Regions from separate parts of the Amycolatopsis sp. NPDC059657 genome, predicted to be linked through region 1. Evidence: riboswitches for the same ligand, from Rfam matches in the RefSeq annotation. Region 1 holds a riboswitch; each other region holds the start of a gene.

Region 1 (3,267 bases):
CAATCGAGGCCCGGCCGTACCAACTCCTCGCTAGCACAGGGTGCCGACACTTCCGGCGGGCGCGGCGTCTTCCGGCGCCGGTTGTCCACGGTCGGCACGGCCTGTGGGCAGGTCGGCTCGGCAAGATCAACTGTCGGTGGGAGCCGGTAGGCTGGTGCAGGGCGGAGCCCCCAGGGCGGGCGGGGGGTGTCCTTACTAAGGTGGGGGCGTGACTGAACTGCTCGGGCCTGCCGAGATCCGGGGGCTGGCCGCTGAGCTGGACGTGCGCCCGACCAAGAAGCTCGGGCAGAACTTCGTCCATGACCCCAACACCGTGCGGCGGATCGTCGAGCTCGCCGGGGTCGGCGCCGACGATGTCGTGCTGGAGGTCGGGCCTGGGCTCGGCTCGCTCACGCTGGGGCTGCTGGCGCCCGGGTGCCGGGTCATCGCGATCGAGATCGATCCCAAGCTCGCCGCCCGGCTGCCGAGGACCGCGGCCGAACGGGCGCCGGAGGCCGCGGGGCGGCTGACCGTCATTGGGCAGGACGCGTTGAAGATCAAGGCGGGCGATCTGCCCGCCGAGCCGACCTCGCTGGTCGCGAACCTGCCGTACAACGTCGCCGTGCCCGTCGTGCTCCAGCTGCTGGCCGAGTTGCCCTCGCTGCAGCGTGCGCTCGTAATGGTCCAGACCGAGGTGGCCGACCGGATGGCCGCCCCGCCGGGCGGCCGGATCTACGGGGTGCCGAGCGTCAAGCTGGCCTGGTACGGCCGGGCGAAGAAGGTGGCCGCCGTGCCGCGCGCGGTGTTCTGGCCGGTGCCCAATGTCGACTCCGCGCTCGTTTCCTTCGAACGTGCCCAGCTGGAGTCCACTGTGGATCGAAAGACGCTCTTCGCGGTCGTCGACGCCGCGTTTTCCCAGCGTAGGAAGACTTTGCGAGCCGCGCTCGCGACGTGGGCCGGTTCCGCCGAGCGGGCCGGCGAGATTCTCGCCAAGGCCGGCATCGACCCGAAGACGCGTGGCGAGCAGCTGGATGTACGTGCGTTCGAGAAGATCGCGCTCGCCGCTTCTTAGCGTGACGAGCGGTCACCGTTCCGCTATCTGGAAATCTCCTCCCGTGCTCTGGACACGTCCGGTCGTGTGATCTGCACCAATGGACTTGCTTTCACACCTTGGGATCGGTTTTACTCAACTTGCCATCCCGAGCGACTGAGAGACCTGGCTCGCTGAAGTCGCAGCAACCACCCCTCCTGGGGCAGGTGCTACAGCCAGGACCGATGGAGGAACTGATGTACCGCTCGCGAATGCTCACCAGGCGACGTGTCGTCGATGAGGGTCGCCGTACGGTCTCCGCGTGTCGACGCTCAACCGTCTCTGCCTAATCCCTTTTTCGATCTCTGTCCATTTCGGACGCCTTCTTTGGTGACGGTTCTGCGCGCCCGCTGAATGCGGCGTGCTTCCTTGGGGAGCCCTTTCGTGATCACTCTTGAAAACCTGTCAAAGTCCTTCTCCGCCAACGGAAATCCGGTTGTCGCGCTGCGCGACGTCAGCCTCGACATCAACGCCGGTTCGTTGTTCGGTGTCGTCGGTCCCGCCGGTTCCGGCAAGTCCACCCTCGCCCGCGTCGTCGGACTGCAGGAGCGGCCCGACCGCGGTGTCGTCCGTCTCGACGGCCTCAACACCGGCGCGCTCGACGGCCGCAGGCTCCGCGAGATCCGCCGCCAGGTCGGCGTGCTCGACGCCAAGCCGGAACTGCACGCCGAGCGCACCATCGCGGGCAACATCGCCTCCCCGCTGGAGCAGCTCGGGCTCGACGGCCCGACGCGCCGTACCAGGGTCGGCAACCTGCTTGACCTGGTCGGACTCACCCAGCGCGCCACCCAGCGTCCCGACGAACTGACCGCGGGCCAGCGTCGCCGCGTCGCCGTCGCCCGCGCGCTCGCCTCCAGCCCCTCGGTGCTGCTGGCCGACGACCCGACCGCGGGTATCCACTCCGAGGAGTCCGGCGCCGTGCTCGCCGTGCTCGACCGCGCGCGTGCCGAACTCGGCGTCACGGTCGTGCTGACCACGCCGGACGCCGGTGTCGTCCGCCGCGTGTGCGACGACGTCGCGGTTCTCGAGGCGGGCAGCCTGGTCGAGCGCGGTTCCGTGCTCGACCTGATCACCGACCCGACCACCCGCACCGCGCAGTCGCTGCTGCCCGCGATCGAAACCACCCGCACGCAGTCCGCCAAGTACGAGCGCTCCGTGGACGTCGTGCTGATCGGCTTCGCGGCCATCGGCGCGCTGCTGCCCGAAGCGGCGACGCGCTTCGACGTGGAGCTCGCCACCATCGGCGGCGGGGTCACCAGGGTTGGCGACACCCCGGTCGCCCGCTTCCGTCTCGGCATCCGCGGCGAGCAGGCAGCTGGTGCGCTCGGCTGGATCGCCGAGCGCGGCGCGCACGTCCAGACCGCGCGCACCCCGCAGGCGATCGTTGCGGCGTAAGGGATTCAGCGGGCTTTATCCCGGTCTCGGGATAAAGCCCGCTTGATCACTTCCGCGCGATCCCGCCGACGACGCAGGCGGCCACGAGTACGATCCCGGCAGCCCAGCCACTCGCGGTCGCGTACCCGTGCACGATCGCGGTCGCCGAAGTGCCGGCGGTCGCGCTCGCCGCGATCGTGTTCAGCGAAGCCGTGCCCAGTGACGCGCCGACCTGCTGTGACGTCGTGATGAACGCCGAAGCGACACCCGCGTCCTTCGGCTCGATCCCTGACGTGGCAACGTTCATCACCACCGGCATCGCCAGCCCGACCCCGGCGCCGAGCAACAGTTCGGCAGGCAGGATCAGGCCGAAGTAGGACGCACCCGGCGTCAGCAGGACGAGCAGGAAAAGCCCGCACGCCAACAGGGCCAAGCCAATGACCCAGAACGGGCGCGGCCCGAAACGAGGCAGCAGCCTTCGTGAAACCTGGGTCGACACAAGAAGATTCGCGCCGAGCAACGGCAGGAACGCAAGTCCTGCGGCCAAAGCACCGTATCCTAGGATCGCTTGCATTTGGTAGGTAAGGAAAAGAAACATTCCGAACATGCCGAACGAGGCCACGGCGATCGTCAGATAGCCCGCCGCTCGCAGTCGGTCGGTGACGACATTGAGTGGCAGCAACGGGTTCGGCAGCATTCCTTGGCGCACAACGAAAGTCACCAATGCGGCTACCGCGATGCCCAGGCTGCTGAGCACCAGCCCGGAACCCCAACCCCGCGAAGCCGCTTCGGAAAGCCCATAGACGAGCGCGACGATCCCGCCG
Region 2 (3,267 bases), on a different contig from region 1:
TGGATACGAAGGCCTTGAGGTGCCCGTACGTCTGGTCGGTGTAGGCGAACGGCGTCGACTCGAACCAGCCCGCCCCGGCGTCGGACAGCGCGGCCATGGCGATCTGCGCGAAGCCGAGCAACGCCAGCGGAAACCAATACCTAGCCCCCATGGGCCGAGTTTAGCCAGCGAGAGCCCTTCAGCGCAGGAAGCCCGGCAGCTCACGAGGGTCGTCGAGGGGCGCCCAGCGGCCGTCGACCTTGGCATAGGTCCAGCGCGCTCCCCTGGCGACGATCTGCCGGAGCGCGAGCAGCAACCGGTCGACGTGCTCTTCGGTGGTCCCGAGGCCGAGGCTCACGCGCAGCGCCTGCTGACCGGCTGCGCCCGCCTCGCCGATCAGGCGCTTGGTGGCGATGTGCGCGCAGAACGCGCCGTCACGGACGCCGATGCCGTACTCGGCCGACAGCACCGCGGCGACCCAGCCGGGCTCGAAGCCGTCGAGCACGAAGCTGAGCGTGCCCACCCGGTCGACCGGTGCGTCGAACAGGCTCAGCTCGGTGAGACCGGGGACGGCGGCGAGACCCTTGCGCAGACGGTCGAGCAGCACGGTCTCGTGCTCGACGACCTCGTCCCACTGCTTCGCGAGCGTCTGGCAGGCGACGCCGAGCGCGTACACGCCGACGGTGTTGGGCGAACCGGCCTCGTGGCGCTCGGGGCCGTTGTTCCAGACCACCGCGTCGCCGGTGACGATCTTGGTCGCGCCGCCGCCCGCGAGGTACGGCTGGGCCGCGCGCAGCCAGTCGGCGCGGCCGATCAGCGCGCCGGCGCCGAACGGGGCGTACAGCTTGTGGCCGGAGAAAGCCACGTAGTCGACGTCGAGTTCGCGCACGGAAATCTTGCGGTGCGGGGAAAGCTGGGCCGCGTCGAGCGCGATGCGGGCGCCGTGCCTGCGTGCGACGGCCGCGATCTCCTTGACGGGCAACAGTTCGCCGGTCACGTTGGACGCGCCGGTGAGCACCACCAGGCGCGGGCCTTCCGGGCACTCGGCCAGTGCACTGTCCACAGCGGACACCGCGGCGAGCCGGGTGCGCGGGGTCTGGACGCGGCGCACATTCGGGCCACGCCAAGGCAACAGGGCCGCGTGGTGCTCGGTGTCGAACACCACGACCGAGGTGCCCTTCGGCAGGCTGCGGGCCAGCAGGTTGAAGGAATCGGTGGTGTTGCGGGTGAACACCACGGTGTCGGTGGCGCGTGCGTCGACGAAGTCGCGCAGGATGCCGCGTGTGCGCTCGTAAAGCTTGGTGGAGACCTGCGACGCGAAGCCCGCGCCGCGGTGCACACTCGCGTACCAGGGCAGGAATTCGTCGACCGCGTCGCGCACCGCGCCGAGGCAGGGTGCGCTCGCCGCGTGGTCGAGGTTGGCGTAGCCGATGGCCTCGCCGGTCACCAGCGGCACCCGGAGCTCGGCGCCCGCGACGGCCGGGATGTCCTGCGCGGCAACGGTTTCAGTGCGATCGAGTGCGAGTGTCATGACGCCTCCGGGTCCAGGGACCCGCATCGCATGAGGGCCCGCGCTTGCCCGTCGCCGTGTGCGACAGGCCTGGTCCTCACCCGGGGCACCCCACCGCGGTTGGAGGGTTGCCGGCCAGCAAGCCGGGGCTGAACGCTGGCACTCGTGACCTGATTCGGGACACTACCCGAAGATCCGCCGATCGCGCGAACCCCCGTCCCAGATTCTGGAACGAAAACCCGCGCGACCGGCGTTTTCTCAGCGGTCCAAGCGGAATCGGCCGGGCAGCTGGGTGACCGCGTTGTCACGCACGCGCGTGGCGGTGCCGGTGTACTGCTCGGCGCCCGCGGTGAACTTGTAACCACCGAGCGTCTTGCCGTCGACGGGTTCGCCGAACGCCTCGGCGACGTCGGCCGAGACCTGCTCGTACGACATGCCGCTCCAGTTGCCGGCGGCGACCTTGTCCACCCGCATCTTGGAAGCGCTTTCCTGAAGTGACCAGAGCGTGAAGTGCACATGCGCGCCGGTCGAGGATCCACCGCACGGCAACGCGTTCCCGGTCTTGCCGAGCACGGTGCCCGCCTCGACGGCCTGGCCGTCGGTGACCGCGATGTTCTCCATGTGGTAGTACCCGGTACGCCAGCCGTTGCCGTGGTCGATGGTCACCCAGTCGCCGCCGGAACAGTGCTGGATCGCGACGGTGCCCGCCAGTGGCGCACGCACGGTCTTGTCGTACGGCGAGAAGTCGATGGCGTTCTTCACGCCCGAGTTGCCGTCGTCGGAGTGGATTCCGGCCGAGTAGACCTGCTGGCCCGTCTGGAACGGCAGCGCGAACGCCGGGAACGCCTCCGCGTGGGCCGCGGTCGGCAGCCCGACCAGCACACCCGCGAGCACGGCCGCGGCGGAGACAAAGCCAAGACGCATGCGAACCTTCGTCACTCTGCGTCCTCCTTTTCTGGACTCACTCCCCCAAACGGACTAACACGATTGAACGCAAGGTAAGGCATCGCGATCTTGAAGTGAATAGTCTTTCGTCTACTTTTCGAGACATTAACGAGACAAGCCCGAGTCCCTCGCGACACCGGTACGAGTCCTAACCGAGACATTCCCGCAGCTCGCGCGCCAAAAAAGCCACCCAGCGGTACGCAACAGCGAGCACACGTACAGGGACGGTGATCACAGGCCCCTGAGCAGCGCAGACTAAAGCGCAGCGAGTTTACTCTCCGCGTACGCATGCTTGCTTTTCGTGTACACGGGTCTGCTGCCCGCGTACGGAAACGGCCGTTTTCTAGTGGCCGGACTCCCCGCGCCAGCGGGCCAGACGGCCGGCGCGGTCGACCGCGCGGAGCCGTCGTTCGGCGGCATCACGAGCCGCGGCGGTGGTGACTACAAGTAGTTGGTCTTGTTCCTGCAAACGGGTGGTCTTCTGCGGAGTGAAGCCTTGACCGTCGCGGACGACCAGGCTGATCGTCGAGCCTTCCGGGAGCCGCAGCTCGGTCAGGTAGACGCCGTGCATCTTGGAGCCGGTCTGGATGCGGACCTGCAGGAGTTCCGCGCCGAGCTCGTCCAGCGGCGCCGAGTCGACCTCGATCTCCTTGGCCTCGCGGACCGCGTCGAGCCCGAGCTTGCGCGCCAGCGGGGCGAGCGTCGCGCCCTGCAGCAGCGTCAGCACGATGACCAGCACGAACACGGCGTCGACCAGGCGTTGCGCGCCGGGGACGCCCTCGGAAAGCGGGATCATCGCGAGCACGATCGGCACCGCGCCCCGCAGCCCCGCC
Region 3 (3,267 bases), on a different contig from region 1:
GCCGTGCTCGCTGATCAGGGCGGCCCGGCGGTTTCTCGCCGCCGGGGCCCAGGACCGTGAATCAGCGCTTGCTGAGGGCTTCGCGGACGGCGTCGGCGGAGGCGGGCACGGTGGCCAGCGGGCCGATCTTGCCTTCGACGGCGTCGAGGGTCTTGAGGCCGTCGCCGGTGATGAGCAGCACGGTCTCGGCGTCCGGGTCCAGCTTGCCGGTCTCGATGAGCTTCTTCGCCGTGGCCACGGTGACGCCACCGGCGGTCTCGGTGAAGATGCCCTCGGTGCGGGCGAGCAGGCGGATGCCCTCGACCACCTCTTCGTCGCTGACGTCCTCGATCGCGCCGCCCGTGCGGTTGACCACGTCGAGCACGTACGGGCCGTCGGCCGGGTTGCCGATCGCCAGCGAGCGGGCGATGGTGTTCGGCTTGACCGGCTGCACCGTGTCGTGGCCCGCGCGGAAGGCGGCCGAGACCGGCGAGCAGCCGGTGGCCTGCGCGCCGAACACCTTGTACGGGCTCGCCTCGACCAGGCCGAGCTGCCCGAACTCACGGAAACCCTTGTCCACCTTGGTCAGCTGGGAGCCCGAAGCGATCGGCACCACGATCTGCTCGGGGATGCGCCAGCCCAGCTGCTCCGCGACCTCGAAGGCGAGTGTCTTGGAACCTTCCGAGTAATACGGCCGCACGTTCACGTTGACGAACGCCCAGGTCTCGTTCTCGGCGGCGAGCTGGGTCGCCAGCCGGTTCACGTCGTCGTAGTTGCCGTCGACCGCGATCAGCGCGCCGTCGTACACGGCGGTGGTGAGGATTTTGGCCTTTTCCAACGTCTTCGGGATGAGCACGACCGAGTCCCAGCCCGCGCGGGCCGCGGCGGCCGCGACGGCGTTGGCCAGGTTGCCGGTCGACGGACAGCACAGCGTGGTGAACCCGAACTCGCGGGCGGCGGCCAGCGCCACCGCGACGACGCGGTCCTTGAAGGAGTGCGTCGGGTTGCCGGTGTCGTCCTTCACCCAGAGCTTGCGCACGCCCAGCGCCTTGGCGAGGTTGCGCGCCTCGATCAGGCGGGTGCCGCCGGGCTCGGTGTTGGGGATCTCCTCGACGTTCGAGGGGACCGGGAGGAGGTGCTTGTAGCGCCAGATGTTCTTGGGGCCGGATTCGATGTCCTCGCGGCGGATCTTGCCGAAGTCGTAAGCGACCTCGAGCGGGGAGAAGTCCTCCGCGGAGACGAACTCGGGGGCGAGTGGCTGACGGTGACCCTCTTCCTTCGACACCAGCTCGACGGCCCGGCCCAGGTCCGGGGTGCGCTTGGTGGTGGTGGAAGTCGTGCCGAGGGTTGCTGTCATCGCGAGGTCCTTCCTCATCTGCCCCGCCGAAGCGGGCCGGAATTGGCACCGTGATCGTCAGCTATCCCGCGAACGCGGAATGACAGGCTGTACGCCGGTTGCCGGGGCTTCGTCGGGCCGTTCCCTCTGCCCCTCTGGATGAGCGGTATTCGATTGTCGGCGTGCTGCGTCAGCACCGCCTCGGGTAACACCGTACGACATGGCGATCAGCTCGGGCTACCGGTACCCACCGGTGGAGCCGTCCGGAAGATCACCGGGCCTAGTGGCAGGATCGTCACCGTGACCGCGTCAGCAGCCTCCCCGCCGCCGCTCCATCTCGTGCTCGGGGAGGAGGAACTGCTCATCGAGCGTGCCGTGAAGGCGACGCTCGAGGTCTCGCGCGCCGCGGATCCGACGGCCGACATCACCCGGATGCGCGTGTCCGAACTCACAGCACCGGTGCTCGCCGAGATGGTCAGCCCCTCGCTCTTCAGCGAGGGCCGGGTCATCGTGCTGGAGCAGGCGCAGGACATCTCGCAGGAGATCTCGGACGCCGTGCTCGCGTACCTGAAGAACCCTGCCGACGGCATCGTGCTCGTCGTCGTGACCACCGGCGGCGGCCGCAGCAAGGCGGCCAAGGCGCTGCCCGCGGCACTGCGCAAGGCGGGCGCGGTGATCACCGAGTGCCCGAAGCTCACCAAGCCCGCCGAGCGGGAATCGTTCGTACGCAACGAAGTCCGCCTCGCCGGCGGCAAGATCGACGCGGCGGGCCTGGTCGCGCTCATGGACGCGGTCGGCTCGGATCTGCGCGAGCTCTCGTCAGCGGCTTCCCAGCTGGTGGCCGACTCCGGCGGCAAGGTCGACGAGGCGGCGGTCCGCCGCTACCACCGCGGCCGCGCCGACGTCACGGGCTTCGCCGTCGCCGAAAAGGCGGTCTCCGGCGACCGCGCGGCGGCACTCGAGTCTCTCCGCTGGGCCATGCAGCTCGGCGTGCCCCACGTCCTCGTCGCCGACGCGCTCGCCGACGCGGTCCGCACCATCGCCCGCGTTTCCGGCGCGGGCCGCGGCAACCCCAACCAGATGGCGGGCGAACTCGGCATGCCCCCCTGGAAGATCCGCAAAGCCCAGGGCCAAGCCCGAGGCTGGAACCAGGCGGGCCTGGCCAACGCCATGCGCATAGTCGCCCGCCTCAACGCCGACGTCAAAGGCGCCGCAGCCGACGCCAACTACGCCCTCGAACGAGCCGTCCTCCAGGTCGCCGCAGCCAAGTCCGACGCCTGACCCCGCCACCGGCCCACTCGCGCTTCCCGACTCCCCGGGCACGCGTGCCGACTCCCCGGGCACGCGTGCCGACTCCCCAGGCACGCGTGTCGTCCATCCAGGTACGCATGATGTCCATCTGGGTACGCGTGTCGTCCGTCCGCGAACGCGTGTCGTCCGATCAGGGACGCGTGCCGTCCGCCTGCGTCCGCCCCCGTGTGCGGGCCTCGGCCACGCCCCTCAAGCCTTGGGTACAAAAAACGCCGGGCCCCGCCGAATGAACGGCGGGGCCCAGCGAGAAACTTCAGAAAACCAGTGCGTCAGAGCGAGTTGGCGCGCTTGGCGATCGCCGACTTCTTGTTCGCGGCCTGGTTGGCGTGCAGGACACCCTTGGTGACGGCCTTGTCGAGCTTCTTGGCGGCGTCACGCTGGGCCTCGAGGGCCTTGTCCTTGTCACCGGCGTCGGCGGCCTCGCGGAACTTGCGGATCGCGGTCTTCACCGAGGACTTGATCGCCACGTTGCGCTGGCGGGCCTTCTCGTTGGTGGTGATGCGCTTGATCTGGGACTTGATGTTGGCCACGCGGGCGCTCCTTGATCATTTCCGGTGTTCGCTGCCGCGTCGTAGTGGCCCGGGAGACCCGGTTTCCTCCATGACGGAATGCCACACGGCAACGAGCAATAAGACTAACAG

What was found. A riboswitch is a leader RNA that binds a small molecule or an ion and turns the genes downstream of it on or off. The one in region 1 is predicted to bind S-adenosylmethionine.
Region 2: another riboswitch for S-adenosylmethionine. It lies ahead of ACFV15_RS00110 (aminotransferase class V-fold PLP-dependent enzyme); the one in region 1 lies ahead of ACFV15_RS39115 (methionine ABC transporter ATP-binding protein).
Region 3: another riboswitch for S-adenosylmethionine. It lies ahead of thrC (threonine synthase); the one in region 1 lies ahead of ACFV15_RS39115 (methionine ABC transporter ATP-binding protein).

Annotation. Positions count from the first base shown of each region.
Region 1 is NZ_JBHWEB010000117.1:9,889-13,155, forward strand. It holds gene rsmA (16S rRNA (adenine(1518)-N(6)/adenine(1519)-N(6))-dimethyltransferase RsmA) at 209-1,051, shown strand; SAM riboswitch class I at 1,171-1,261, shown strand; gene ACFV15_RS39115 (methionine ABC transporter ATP-binding protein) at 1,454-2,464, shown strand; gene ACFV15_RS39120 (DHA2 family efflux MFS transporter permease subunit) at 2,511-3,267, opposite strand, start outside.
Region 2 is NZ_JBHWEB010000001.1:23,747-27,013, reverse strand. It holds gene ACFV15_RS00115 (hypothetical protein) at 1-151, opposite strand, end outside; gene ACFV15_RS00110 (aminotransferase class V-fold PLP-dependent enzyme) at 179-1,510, opposite strand; SAM riboswitch class IV at 1,546-1,660, opposite strand; gene ACFV15_RS00105 (M23 family metallopeptidase) at 1,748-2,428, opposite strand; gene ACFV15_RS00100 (potassium/proton antiporter) at 2,778-3,267, opposite strand, start outside.
Region 3 is NZ_JBHWEB010000097.1:27,617-30,883, forward strand. It holds gene ACFV15_RS36205 (ComEC/Rec2 family competence protein) at 1-60, shown strand, start outside; gene thrC (threonine synthase) at 62-1,336, opposite strand; SAM riboswitch class I at 1,348-1,481, opposite strand; gene holA (DNA polymerase III subunit delta) at 1,616-2,596, shown strand; gene rpsT (30S ribosomal protein S20) at 2,896-3,156, opposite strand.